DNA from 3 places in the Variovorax sp. 05L425 genome. Region 1 is predicted to be linked to each of the others. Evidence: riboswitches for the same ligand, from Rfam matches in the RefSeq annotation. Region 1 holds a riboswitch; each other region holds the start of a gene.

Region 1 (4,625 bases):
GCAGCGATGGCCAAGCTCTTCGCGAGCGAGATGGCCGAGCGCGTGTGCAGCGCGGCGATCCAGACGCTGGGCGGCTACGGCTACGTCAACGACTTTCCGCTCGAGCGCATCTACCGCGACGTGCGTGTGTGCCAGATCTATGAAGGCACTTCGGACATCCAGAAGCTGCTGATTCAGCGCGCGTTGGCCTAAGGGTTTATGCGGGGGTCTGCACAATACGCGCTGAACCCCTCGCCAACATCCCCCATGCCCGCACCCGACCCTGCCCGTATTCCCTGTCCCTGCGGGCGCCGCGACCGGAGGGAGCTGCCGCTCGTCTACGGCCAGTGCTGCGGTCGCTACGTCGACGATTTCGACAATACGCCGGCCCCCGACGCCGAATCGCTCATGCGCTCGCGCTACACGGCCTTCGTCCGCGAGCGCGCCGACTACCTGCTTGCGACCTGGCACCCCTCGACGCGTCCGGCAACGGTCAGTTTCGAGGTGGGCGTCAAATGGCTTGGCCTCGATGTGCGCTCGCGCTCGGTGCTCGACGCCGACCATGCGGAGGTCGAATTCGTCGCCCGCCAGCGCAGCAGCGCCGGCGTGGCGACCCGGCTGCACGAGCGCAGCCGCTTCGTCCGCGAAATCGACGGGGCCCACGATCGCTGGTTCTACGTCGACGGCGACCTGGGCTGACCGATCGGGTCGATGAAGCCGGCGCTGGCGTAGCGCCTGCGGATGGTGCTATCGATGACGTAGCGCCGGGCGATTGTGTGCTGGCGGGAGACAGAGCGATTCCCGATGGGGTATTTATCTTGCGGCGCGCCTGGATCACACTCCGTGTCGGCGGGCGCATGGCGCCCATTTCCCAACCACCAGCCATAGAGGCCAGCCATGGACAACACGAGATTCCGGTTTGGACGCGGACGGCATTCGATCACCGCGGCGGCGCTGCCTGCTGCGGCCGCGCTGCTCTGCATGGCGGCCTCGGCCGCGCGCGCCGAGGGCGTGTTGACGCCGTTCTCGACCGCGCCGGGTCCGCAGGCGCCCGCGCCGTGGCGCTTCACGACCTTGCCCAACAAGGCGCCGACGAAGTTCGAGATCACGCAGCTCGATGGCCAGAAGGTGCTCAAGGTCGATGCCGACAAGTCCTACGGCAACCTGGTCCATCCCACGCGGGTTCAGCTCAATGACGAGGCCACGCTCGCCTGGCGCTGGAAGGTCGAGGAATTCGTGGAAGGTGCCGATCTGCGCACCAAGGGCGGCGACGACGGCGCGGCCAAGATCTGTGTCTTCTTCGACTTCCCGTCTGACCGGCTGTCGGTGGGCGAGCGCACCAAGCTGGCGCTGGCGAAAGGCTCGACCGGCGAAGCGGTGCCCACCGAAACCCTGTGCTACGTCTGGGACGTCAAGGAAAGCAAGGGCAGCGAATTCGACAACGCCTTCACCAAGCGCATTCGCATGGACGTGATCGAATCGGGCGCGACCGACAAGGCAGGCGGCTGGCTGACCGAGCGCCGCAACCTGCAGGCCGACTACAAGCGAGCCTTCGGCGGCGAGGCGGGCGATTTGCTGCCGGACGTGGTGGGCGTCGCGATTCAAGCCGACGCGGACAACACCAAGGCTCACGGGATTTCCTATTTTTCCGACGTCGACCTGCGCGGCGCACCCGCTGCGGCGCCTGCCCCGGCCGCAGCGAAACCTGCGCAATAGCGGCCCGCCATCGATTGAGATCAACGCCATATTCCCGCCATGAACGAATTCGTCGCGCTCCTCGCCAGTCAGGGCCCCGCCCTGGTGTTCGTCGCCACCCTGGCGACGCGCCTGGGTGCGCCGGTGCCGGCGGTGCCTTTCCTGATCGTCGCCGGCGGCCTCACGGTCGGCGGGCAGGTCTCTTTCCTGGCGGTGACGGTGGCTGCAGTGCTCGGCAACATCCTGGGCGATGGCGTCTGGTTCATCGCCGGGCGGCGCTGGGGCTATCGCGTCATGCGGCTGTTGTGCCGCATTTCGCTGTCGCCTGACTCGTGCGTCAGGCAAAGCGAATCCATCATCGGTCGCTGGGGCGGCTGGTCGTTGATCGCGGCGAAGTTCGTGCCGGGGGTGTCAGTGGTTGCGCCGCCGATGGCGGGTGCGCTGGGGATGTCGAACACCCGGTTCCTGTCCTACGAGACCGTGGCCGCGTTGATCTGGACGCTGGGCTTCCTGCTGATCGGCCGCGTGTTCCACGCCGCCATCCAGGATGTGTTGTCGGTGCTTTCCAGCATCGGCGTGGCGGCGACGGTGATCTGCGCGCTGCTGCTTGCCGCATTCGTGCTGTGGCGCTATCAGAAACGTCGCATGGCCTTGCGCTCCGATGACATCGAGCGCATCGAAGTCGCGGCGCTGCGCGCGGCGCTGACGGCGGGCGCGGGGCTCACGCTGATCGACGTGCGTTCCGACGAGGCACGCGCGCTCGACGATCGCGCCATTCCCGGCGCCCTCGGCATTGCGCTCAAGCAGCTTCCGAAGCGGCTCGATGCATTCACGGACGGACGCGAGCTTGTCGTCTTCTGCGACTGCCCCGACGACGGCTCCGCCATCGCGGCAGCGCGGGTGCTGCGGACCGCCGGAATGACCCGTGTGCGCGTGCTCACTGGCGGCCTGGATGCGTGGGCAGCGCAGTCCGGCGAAGGGGCTCTGTTGGCCGATGCGCCGATGGCCGTCGTCAATCCTGCTTGATCCCCGTCCCGGGCTGGGCCTAGAATCGTCCCCGCTCCGGGGTGCACGCAGATGCGTACTGAGATGGCCAAGCGGCCGAACCCGCGAACTTGATCTGGTTCATACCAGCGTAAGAAGAGCTGCGACTCCACGGTATCCCGTCCGTCTTCCATGGACCGATACCGCCCGGAGCGATCGCGGAGCACCCGTTGTCCCACAACCAGGAGTGCCCCGCATGAATGCCGTCGACAAGTTCGCCTCCCTCCTCACGCTCACGCGTGAGCCCTTTCCTGCTTCGACCAAGCGCGTGATCACCGGCAGCCGGTCCGATCTGCGCGTGCCTGTGCGCGAAGTGCTGCTCACCAACGGCGAGCGCGTATCGCTTTACGACACTTCCGGCCCCTACACCGATCCAGCCGCCGACATCGACGTGCGACGCGGCCTTCCCGGCGTGCGTGACGCGTGGATCGCCGAACGCAGCGACACCGAAAGTTACGAAGGCCGCCTGCACCTGGCGCTCGACGATGGCGCCACCAACGCCGACCGCGATGCCCAGCGCATCGCCGAACTGCGCGCCGGCGCCGCCGCACTGCAGCGCACGCCGCGCCGCGCCAAGGCGGGCGGCAACGTCACGCAGATGCACTACGCACGCCGCGGCATCGTCACGCCCGAGATGGAATACGTGGCCCTCCGCGAGAACGGCCGCCGCGAGTGGATGGCCGAATATCTCGCCGACGCCGCGCGCGAAAAGCGCCTGGCCGGCAACCCGATGGGTGCGAGCATCCCGAAGATCATCACGACCGAGTTCGTGCGCGACGAAGTCGCACGCGGCCGCGCCATCATCCCGGCCAACATCAACCACCCCGAAGTCGAGCCGATGGGCATCGGCCGCAACTTCAAGGTCAAGATCAACGCCAACATCGGCAATTCGGCCGTGACCTCCAGCATCGAGGAAGAGGTCGAGAAGCTCGTCTGGGCCATCCGCTGGGGCGCGGATAACGTGATGGATCTTTCCACCGGCCGCAACATCCACACCACGCGCGACTGGATCGTGCGCAACAGCCCGGTCCCGATCGGCACGGTGCCCATCTACCAGGCGCTCGAGAAGGTCGGCGGCGTCGCCGAAGACCTCACCTGGGAGATCTACCGCGACACGCTCATCGAGCAGGCCGAGCAGGGCGTCGACTACTTCACCATCCATGCGGGGCTGCGCCTGCCCTTCATCCACCTCACGGCGGACCGCCGCACCGGCATCGTCTCGCGCGGCGGATCGATCATGGCCAAGTGGTGCATCGCGCACCACAAGGAAAGCTTCCTCTACACGCACTTCGAAGACATCTGCGACATCATGAAGGCCTACGACGTGAGCTTCTCGCTCGGCGACGGCCTGCGCCCGGGATGCGCATCGGATGCGAACGACGAAGCCCAGTTCGCCGAACTGCGCACGCTCGGCGAGCTCACGCAGATCGCGTGGAAGCACGACGTGCAGACCATGATCGAAGGCCCGGGCCACGTGCCGATGCATCTCATCCAGGCCAACATGGACGAGCAGCTCAAGCACTGCCATGAAGCGCCGTTCTACACGCTCGGCCCGCTGACCATCGACATCGCGCCCGGCTACGACCACATCGCCAGTGCGATCGGTGCCGCGATGATCGGCTGGTTCGGCACCGCGATGCTGTGCTACGTCACGCCCAAGGAGCATCTCGGGCTGCCCGACCGCGACGATGTGAAGCAGGGGATCATTGCGTACAAGATCGCGGCGCACGCCGCGGACGTGGCCAAGGGCCATCCGGGCGCGCGGGCGCGCGACGACGCGCTCTCCCAGGCCCGCTTCGACTTCCGCTGGCAGGACCAATTCAACCTCGGCCTCGACCCCGACACCGCGCGCGAATTCCACGACGAGACGCTGCCGAAGGACAGCAGCAAGGTCGCCCACTTCTGCT
Region 2 (4,625 bases), on a different contig from region 1:
CGCGCAGGGAGTCGAGCGCCGAGGCGCTGACCAGGCCGAAGCCCAGCTTGTGGCCGTAGGGCAGGAAACGCGTCGTGACCGGCAATTGGCGCCGGATCTGCTCCAGCGAATCGTTGCCACCATAGGCCAGCACCGTGTCCGCCTCGGCATACAGGGCCGCCGCCTGTTCCTCTTCGCCGCCTTTCCACCACACCACGGCCACACAATCGGCGAGGGGAGGGTGGACTTCGGCCAGCAGCCGCGCGAACAGGCCCGCGAACAGCGGCTCCGCGCTGGGCAGCTTGCCGATGTTGCCGGCCTTCACGAGCAGCCCGCAGACCAGGCTCCAGAGCGGAATGGCCGGCACGTTGCCGGCCCAGCTGTGGACCAGCAACTCCGGCCCGAAGGCCTTTGCCGCGCCGCCCTTTGGGCGTGGCTGGAATTCGTCCAGCAACTTGGGGTTGGCGAAATCCTCGGCGACGAAGCGATGCAGCTGCGGCGCGCGAAAGGTCTTGAAGAATGCCGTGAGGCCCAGGCGGACCATCTCGGCGTCGTAGCCGCCGACGATCGGCAACAGTTGGTCGAGCTCCCTCCGGTAGGGGTCGGCCGGGTCCAGCAGGCGGGCCATCGCGCGATCGACCACGTCCACGATCCCGGACACGGTCATGGTCTTCAGATGGCGACGGCTGGCCTGCCCGACGCGGACGGCGAGGGCGCGCATCTGATCCGGGCTCAACACGGGCACGGCGACCTCCAGTCGGGTCGGGCCCGATTCGAAGTTCAGGGCCTGCCACTGCACGTCCGCCGGCGCGAGGCCCGGCAGGTAGCCGGCGGTCGCATGCAGCGTCGTCATGCGGCCGCCCGGATGAATTCCTCCACCGCCAGCGAGCAGCCCTTGGCTTGCGCGCCCTCGGCGCGACCCAGCAGCAGGAAGCCGCCGTCCGCCGCCAAGCCCACGTCCTCGGTCAGGATGGTGGTCACCGAATTGAAATTGGCGAGATCGCAGTGGACCAGTATCCCGCGCTCGGAAGGCTCGACTTCGCGGCCTGTGAGCGGGTCGATCAGGCGAGAGCGGATCCAGTGCGGGCCGGACTTGACCGAGGGTACCGATGCATTGCCTGCATCGTAGAACTGCGTGCTCAGCTCGGTCATGCCGTACATGTTGATGCAGTCCGATCGCTCGATGCCGAGCAACGTGGACAGCTCCGCATAGAAGGTGTCGAGCGGCAGATCGCGCGACTGTCCCTTGTAGCCGCCGGTGTCCAGCACTCGGCTGCCCGCCGGCAGGCGGAACGACAGGCCGCGCTGTTTGAGCTCGTCGATCAGGTGCACGAAGCTGTAGCTTGCGCCGAGCAGCGCAAAGGGCTCGCCGCGATGCTGTGCATCCGACAGGGCCTCGCAGAGCCCCTGGAGGTCCAATCCCTGCGGGCTCATGAAGTAACGGCTCTCCGCGGTTCCGAAGGCGTCCCGTGCCAGCGCCAGATAGTGGGCGAGCGAGGAATTGGGCAGCACGGTCTCGGTGGGGAACAGGATGCCCATTTGCATCCGGCCTTGCCCCTGCATGAAGCGCTGCGAGAAGTTGCGGATCATCGAGCGGTCGTAGACCGCCAGCGTCGGATGGAAGTGACGGCCCTTGACCTCGCTGCGGGTGGTGCCGCTGGTCATGAAGACCCGATCTGTTGCGGCCGGCGGCTCGCAGCGCAGCGCCAGTTCCTTGAAGGCATCGATCGGCACTGCCGGGATGTCGCTCCAGCGCTTCACGCTTCGCAGGGTCGCGCCGCGCCGCTGGCAGAAGCGCCGGTACGGCTGGTTGTTGGCGTACTGGTAGGCGAACAGCCGTAACGCCAGACGATCGAAGTCGGCGTCGGTGCAACCGTCTTGCGCAATGAAGGCGAGGACGTCAGCGACCATTTCGTCGGCTGCCGCCATGGGCGCAGGTTGTTTCGCAGAGGAGTTGTGCATGAGGCCTTCTTCGTGACCGTGAAACGGGTGCTCCGAGGGCCGCTTCGATGTCGGCAGGATTCGCCGATGATCAAAGCAACTGCTCTTCTTCCGCCGGTCCTAACCGGTTCAAGTTCGCGGGTTTGAATCTCAGCACTGTTGCGTGCACCCCGGAGCATCGCGGATTTTATCCGTATCCGCGGTTGCCGCAGCGCCGAATTCCAAACCCGCCGGAACGTCGAGCGGGGCTTGGCAGCGTTGTCAGCGCCCACGTGCGGATTCGAGGGTCGTCGTCCTTCTCGCCTTCAAAGAGGGCGGAGGGCGTCAGGCCGCTTGCCTTGAGCCCCAAGGTCGTCAGGTTGACGAGGTGCAACGGTGACGTCGCCCGCTTCGTGGTGGAGTCGCAGCAGGAGGCGGACTTCGCCATCGTGGTGGCTGATGCCTGGCAGGGGCTCGGACTGGGACGCGAACTGATGTCACGCCTTATCGCCGCGGCGCGCAGATACGGTCTTCGCAAGGTGAGCGGGCATGCGCTCGCGACCAATACAGGCGTGCTGGCGCTCGCTCGGCGATTTGGATTCGCTGCACTGCGTCTGTCGGGCACCGTGACCACGCTTCGCCTGGATCTTCAGAGGCCGTCATGACTTCCCAATCCATGCATATCAAGCGCTTCGAGCTGTGGTTTCGGTCTCTCTTCAACCAGGGTCGCGGGTTCGCCTTCGCGTGCGACTCGGCAGGCCGGGTGAACATGGATCAACTCTCGGAGCGCGGCCGCCGCAACTACCTGTTCGCCAAAGCGATGGTCGGCCGTGAGTTTGCGACCCCGAGCGTTCGCACGGCTCCGGTTTCTCTCCTTTCCTGACCCAGCAATTGGACGCCATCATCTTCGGAGGCGCGCCAATGCAAGGGCGGAGCGGGGCCAGAGGCCGAAGCGGACATCCGGTAACTGTGCTTCACGCTTCTGCGTGCTGACGACACGGGACCGACACAGGAGCGCTCGACGATGGAATCGCCAACCCAAGGAGACCCAGATGAAAAGCCTCGCACTCGTTATCGCCGCATTGACCTTGTCCGGCTGCATCGTCGCGCCGTACGACAACTACCGTCCGCCGCCGCCGCGCGGCGGCGCCTACATGGACCGCGACGGCGATGGCGTGCCCGACCGGTACGATCGCCGTCCCAACAATCCTTATCGCTATTGAGCTTGGCTTGAAGTCCGGCAGACGTGCATCGCAGGGCGGCAACGTCAGCAGAGGCTACCAGCGCCTGAGATTTGAACTTCAGCAAAAAAGAGAGCCATCGGTGGGTGGTCCACCAGGATGGCTCTGGAGAGCCGCCGACCTTTGCAGAATCGGCGTACTTGCAACCTTCGTGATTTGAGCGCGACGCGCTCAAGACGTTCCCTTCGTGCTGCCGCTTCGCCTCCTGCCCGCCGATTCTCGCGCGCAGTGATTCCTCCAGGTGCAATATCTGCGCCAGATCGAGGGGGACTGGCCCTACCTGTGGATCGACGCCACCTACGTGAAGACACGCGAGGCCGGGCGCATCGTGAGCGTGGCGGCAATAGTCGCTGTTGGCGTGAACGCTGTCAGATGGACGCGCTATGCTTTGCTCGGGGAATTCCACTCGCAATCCTAGGAGACATGCATTGAAGTCACGTCAATTCACGACTCGCAACGGAACGGAACTCGCCTTCTCGGCCCTAGGCCTCGGCACTGCCCCCATGGGCGACCTGTACGAATTGCTCGACGAGAAAACCTGCATCGTCACTATCGAACAGGCGTACGCCGGCGGAGTGCGTGTGTTCGACACCTCGCCGCACTACGGCAACGGGCTCGCCGAAGCACGCGTCGGTGCAGGCCTGCGCCACATACCGCGGCAGGACGTGATCTTGTCGACCAAGATCGGCCGCATCATGGACGCCTTCTCCAAGCCGCCGCCGAAAAACCCGGACGTTTTCTCGCCTGGCTTTGCCGGCGGCCATCCGCATGCGGCGCGCTTTGACTATTCCTACGACGGCACGATGCGCTCCGTCGAACAGTCCCTGCTGCGCACCGGGCTGGACCGCCTGGATATCCTGCTGATCCACGATTGCGACGTGTGGACGCACGGGCCGGTCGATGCGCCAGTGCGCTTCAAGGAGGCGATGGAGGGCGCCTACAAGGCGCTCGACAGGCTGCGCAGTGAGAAGACCGTCGCAGCCATCGGATTCGGCATCAACGAGTCCGACGTCTCGGTGAAGTTCGCGAAGGCCGGCGACTTCGATGTGGCGATACTGGCTGGCCGTTACTCATTGCTGATCCAGAACGCATTGGACGAATTCCTGCCGCTGGCGCTCGAAAAGAACATCGGCGTCATGCTCGCAGGTGTGTTCAATTCCGGCATCCTCGCAACCGGCGCCGTGCCCGGCGCCAAGTTCGAGTATGGGCCCGCGCCCGAAGACATCATGGATCGCGTGCGCCGGATCGAAGCGATCTGCGCCGCGCACGCCACGCCGCTGCGCCGCGCCGCGCTTCAGTTCGCCATGGCGCATCCCGCGGTCGTGACCGTGCTGCTCGGCGGCGTGACGCCGCAGGAGGTGCTGGCCAACTCCGCCGATGCCGACCATGCGGTGCCGGCCGCACTGTGGCGTGACCTCCAGTCCGCCGGCCTGCTGAACCCGGCTGCGCCGATTGGCTGAGCGCCAATTCAGTGCGCGCTCCCGC
Region 3 (4,625 bases), on a different contig from region 1:
TTCCTGAAAGCGCAGATCCAGGCGGTGGTCGAGGACATCGGCGTCGATGCAGTCAAGCTCGGCATGCTGCATGCGCCCGAGATCGTCGAAGTCGTGGCATGGGCCATCGATCACTACAAGCTGCCTAACGTCGTGCTTGATCCGGTGATGGTAGCCACCAGCGGAGACCGATTGATCGCGGCTGAAACAGTCCAGGTACTGGTCCGCGAACTCTTCCCGCGTGCAGTGGTGGTGACGCCCAATCTCGACGAAGCAGCGCTGCTGATCGGCCATCCGATCGACGGCGTCGATGCGCTGGACGATGCGGCGAGCGAACTGTTGGCGCTCGGAACGAGTGCCGTCCTGCTGAAGGGCGGGCATCTCCCGGGCGTCGATGTGGTCGATCTGCTGGCGCAGGCCAACGGCGACCGGTTGCGCCTCGCCTCGACGCGCATCGTCAGCCGCAATCTTCATGGCACGGGCTGCACACTGTCTTCGGCCATCGCGTCGCACCTGGCGCTCGGCTATGCGCTGCCGCAGGCTGTCGAGCGCGCGCGCGAGTATGTTGTCGCCGCCATGGCGGCCGGTGCAGACGTCCAGGTCGGCGCTGGTCATGGACCGCTCAACCACGGCTTTGCGCCAGTGCCGACGTTCCGCCTTCCGGCGCGGGCCGCGTGATCCACGCAAGCACGAAAGTGATCGCCAAGGTCGGCAGCGCAGATCCCCATTGCGGCGCCCAGGCGGCGCAGGCGTGATAGACCACGATGCCGGCGATCCAGATCGCGGCTGCGGCCCAGTCCACGCGTCGCGTTCCCACTGACTCCAAGACCGTGCCCATGCCGAGCCGCCCGAGAATCACGCCGTAGAGCGGCACGAACACCGAGCTCAGCAGCAACAGGAACGGTTCGAGCGAGTGCATTGGCAAGACCAGGGCGAAGGCGATGCAGACTGCGGCGAGCAGCAATCCCCAGCGACGAATGCTCCAGCGCGGCATCAGGCTGTGGGCCGAGACGGAGCCCGAGTAGACGTCGCCATAGGCGTTGTCGAGCTCGTCGACCAGGATCAGGCCCAGCGCAACCAGCCCGCCCTGCGCCAGCAGCAATGCGGCGAGCATGTCCGTGCCGGGCTCTGCCACGCTCACGACCATCACGCCCAGCGCATAGCACCAGATGTTGGCGACCGCGTAGCCGAACCAGGTGCCGCCGAATGCGCCGCCCAGGCCGCCCGTGCTGCGCTTGCCGTGACGCGCATAGTCGGCCACCAGCGGGAGCCACGAGACCGGCATGGCAATGACGAGGTCGAGCGCGCCGAACATGCTCATGCTGCCGTCACCCGGACGCGTCCAGAACGATTCCAGTCCCTTCGCATGAATGCGCGTGGCGAACTGCCAGCTCAGCCACACCAGCGACAGCACGACCAGCGGCAACCCGAAGCGACTCACGAAGCGCCGCACGAGCTTGACCATCGAACCCGACAGCAGTGCCAGCAGCACGGCGCCCCAGACCAGCGTCGTGACCACAGAGCCGAACTGGCCGTCGAGCGACCAGCCGAACGCCTGCCTGCCGATGGCTTGCGTGCCTTCACGCATGATCACGACTTCGAAGGTGGTCCAACCGATCAGCTGCACGATGTTCAACACGACGGGCAGGCGGGCAAACGCGCTGCCGTAGGTCGCGTGCATCAGGCCCGCGCTGGCGAGCCCGCTTTCGCAGCCGACGCGTGCGGTCCATGCCAGCAGTCCCGCGCCAATGCAAGAGCCCAGCACGATCGCGATGGCCGCATCCTTCGTGCCGACCGCAGGCACCAGGTAGGCCCCGATCTGCATGACCAGCAGACCGACGCCGAGGCTGAACCACAGCGCCATATGGTCGTGCCACCGGAAGACGCGTCCGGATTCGCGCAGCGGCGTCAGCGCCTCATTGGCGCCAGCCGGCGTCTGCTCGTTGCTTGTGTTTGCCATCCATTTGCTCCAATGCAAATTGTTTGGCAGGTGGGCGAGGCCACGGCGGCAAGACCGTCACGCGAGAAAACGTGGCGGCCGCCGGACCAGCTTCCCTGCGCGAGGATTACCTCAGTCAGGTTCAAAGGGACTCTCTCAGCCGGCACACCGAAACGGCGAACCGGCACCCCTAGCGTTGCTTCAATCTGGCGAAGCAGGTCGGATTGTAGAACTGTGTGACGGATCGGTGAAACGATGGGACAGCTTCACCAGCGCCCAGAACACCGCGGCGATCGCCATGGCCAAAACGAATCCCCCGAGGATGTCCAACGGAAAATGCACACCCACATAAATGCGCGCCCAGCCCGTGACAAACCCGATCAGGAGGATGGCAAGCCCTACGATGCGCAGTCCCGGCCGCAGACAGAGGATCAACCCGACAGTAAACATGACCGTCGCATGCGTACTCGGCATCGAGCCACGGGCGCCGTGCTCGATGTAGGCCGGGCTCAAGCCCGCAATGAAAGGCCGGGGCATGTTGATGGCGCTGGCCACGGCATGCGCCAGCATCGAGGCCGCGAGGGCCGCAACCAGAGTTGCAACGAGGTATTTCCACTGCGACGGTTGCCGCCACGCGGCCCAGGCGATCAGGGCCACACACAACCAGACCGTGCCGGTGGCCAGCAGCGATGCAATCCACAGGATCTGCGGATGAGGCGTGTTGCCGGCCGCCAGCCAGTGAAAAAGCGCGACGTTCAACTCCTGCATGCCGGGCATGGTAGCTGTACGGACCAGGCTCCGTTCAATGCTTGACGCCGAGCAGCGTGTGCAACCGCGTGCTGGTCGTCGTGTATTGCAGCGGGATCGACTTGTCCGGGAAGACGATGGCCGTCGCGCCCCAGGCAGCCAGCGTCGCTTCGTGAAAGCCGCACACGATCAGCTTCTTCTTGCCCGGATAGGTGTTGATGTCGCCAACCGCGAAGATGCCTCGTTCGCGCGTTTCGTACTTTTCGGTGTCGACAGGCAACTGCTTGCGAACCAGTTCCAGGCCCCAGTCCGCGATGGCGCCGAGGCGTGGCGAGATGCCGAGGCAGCCGATGAGGGCATCGAAAGGGAGGGATTGAGCCTGCGCGTCCGGCGTGATGATCCGCAGGCCGGCATCGTCGAACGCGGAAGGCTGGCCGATGGCGAGGCGTATCGCACCTGCCGCGACGCGTTCGCGCAAGGCGGCGACGGTGGCATCTTCGGCCTGGAAGACATCTCGCCGATGAAGCAGCGTGACCTGCCTTGCGATCGGCGTGAGCGCCAGCGCGGCCTCGAGCGCGGCACCGTCGCCGCCGTTGACCACCACGGTCTGGCCGGTAAAGCGGTCGAAATCATCGGGGTGGTAGAAAAGCTTCGTGCCTTCCAGCTGTTCGATGCCTTCGACGGCGATGCGTTTGGGCACGAAGGCGCCGACACCGGCGGCAATGAAGACCGTCCTGGCGAGAAATGCCGTATGTCGGGACGTGGTCAGCAGAAACCGACCGTCATCCTGTCGCGCGAGGGTCGAAACCTGCTCGCCAAAATGGAATTGAGGCTTGAAAGGCGCGATCTGCTGCAACAGCGACTCCGAAAGGCCCCGCCCGCTGGTGACCGGCGTGCCCGGAATGTCGTAGATCGGCTTGTCGCCATAGAGCTCGACGCACTGGCCGCCGGCTCGGGGCAGTGCGTCGACGATGTGGCAGGAGATTTCGAGCAGGCCGAGTTGGAAGACCTGGAACAGCCCGACCGGGCCGGCGCCGATGATCAGCGCGTCTGTTTCGATGGGGGCTTGTTGCGTGCTCAGCGCACCAGCTCCGAGATCTTGCCGGTCTTGTCTTTCCACTCTTCGGCGTCAGGCAGGGCAGGCTTGCGCTTGGTGATGCTTTTCCAGCCATCGGCCAGGGCCAGCTCGGCATTGAGCTTGATGAAGGCGAGCTGGTCGCCGGGGAGGTCTTCCTCGGCGTAGATCGCATTGACCGGGCATTCGGGGATGCAGACCGCGCAGTCGATGCACTCGTCGGGGTCGATCACCAGCATGTTCGGCCCTTCACGGAAGCAATCGACCGGACACACGTCAACGCAATCGGTGTATTTGCAGCGGATGCAGGATTCGGAGACGACGTGGGTCATGGTTGTTGCAAAGCGGGAAGGTAAGCGGAAAAACCGGGAATTTTAGGCCTTTGTGGGGGCTGGGCGCACGAGCACCGCCGCGGAGGTCCGGTGCGACGCGGTATCGACCAGGATCAGCGAGCCGAGCGCACGCGATTGCGTGAAGGGCAGCACCGCCAGCGGCTGCTGCAGGCTGAGCACCACGTCGCCGATCGCGTTGGCTTCAAGATGGTCGGTCGGCTCGCAATCCAGCGTCGTGATGTTGACGCGATCCACGATGCGCGCGACCTTCGCCTTGACCCAGCGATGGCCCTGGAGCGCCCAGTAGACGCGGCCCGCCACGAGCGGTTCGTCGTCGAGCCAGGCAATGGTGGCCGTGATCTCGCGCGTCGGTTCGAAGGCGCCGGGTTCCAGCAGCCAGTCGCCGCGCGAGACGTCGAGTTCGCGGTCCAGCACGATGCCGGCGCTGTGACCCGCGTGCACCGTCTTCGGCTGGCGCGTGTGGCTCAGCACTTGCGCAACGGTAGCGCTCTGGTTGCTTGGCAGGACGGTGATCCGCTGGCCCGGCTCGACA

The links. Region 1 has a riboswitch for thiamine pyrophosphate ahead of thiC (phosphomethylpyrimidine synthase ThiC). Riboswitches for the same ligand answer to the same signal wherever they lie in the genome.
Region 2: linked by a shared signal. The riboswitch ahead of AC1DN9_RS22635 (LuxE/PaaK family acyltransferase) and the one ahead of thiC (phosphomethylpyrimidine synthase ThiC) in region 1 are both predicted to bind thiamine pyrophosphate.
Region 3: linked by a shared signal. The riboswitch ahead of AC1DN9_RS17890 (purine-cytosine permease family protein) and the one ahead of thiC (phosphomethylpyrimidine synthase ThiC) in region 1 are both predicted to bind thiamine pyrophosphate.

What each region holds. Positions count from the first base shown of each region.
Region 1 is NZ_JBFTNY010000029.1:32,700-37,324, reverse strand. It holds gene AC1DN9_RS25670 (acyl-CoA dehydrogenase family protein) at 1-192, shown strand, start outside; gene AC1DN9_RS25665 (YchJ family protein) at 247-678, shown strand; gene AC1DN9_RS25660 (DUF3047 domain-containing protein) at 877-1,695, shown strand; gene AC1DN9_RS25655 (VTT domain-containing protein) at 1,735-2,700, shown strand; TPP riboswitch at 2,728-2,833, shown strand; gene thiC (phosphomethylpyrimidine synthase ThiC) at 2,915-4,625, shown strand, end outside.
Region 2 is NZ_JBFTNY010000021.1:112,978-117,602, reverse strand. It holds gene AC1DN9_RS22640 (acyl-CoA reductase) at 1-832, opposite strand, end outside; gene AC1DN9_RS22635 (LuxE/PaaK family acyltransferase) at 829-1,941, opposite strand; TPP riboswitch at 2,010-2,103, opposite strand; gene AC1DN9_RS22630 (N-acetyltransferase family protein) at 2,259-2,564, shown strand; gene AC1DN9_RS22625 (hypothetical protein) at 2,576-2,782, shown strand; gene AC1DN9_RS22620 (hypothetical protein) at 2,952-3,122, shown strand; partial or broken gene AC1DN9_RS22615 (transposase) at 3,394-3,504, shown strand; gene AC1DN9_RS22610 (aldo/keto reductase) at 3,569-4,600, shown strand.
Region 3 is NZ_JBFTNY010000015.1:67,603-72,227, forward strand. It holds gene thiD (bifunctional hydroxymethylpyrimidine kinase/phosphomethylpyrimidine kinase) at 1-657, shown strand, start outside; gene AC1DN9_RS17890 (purine-cytosine permease family protein) at 602-1,939, opposite strand; TPP riboswitch at 2,015-2,120, opposite strand; gene AC1DN9_RS17895 (phosphatase PAP2 family protein) at 2,120-2,686, opposite strand; gene AC1DN9_RS17900 (NAD(P)/FAD-dependent oxidoreductase) at 2,721-3,785, opposite strand; gene fdxA (ferredoxin FdxA) at 3,743-4,072, opposite strand; gene AC1DN9_RS17910 (sulfate adenylyltransferase subunit 1) at 4,115-4,625, opposite strand, start outside.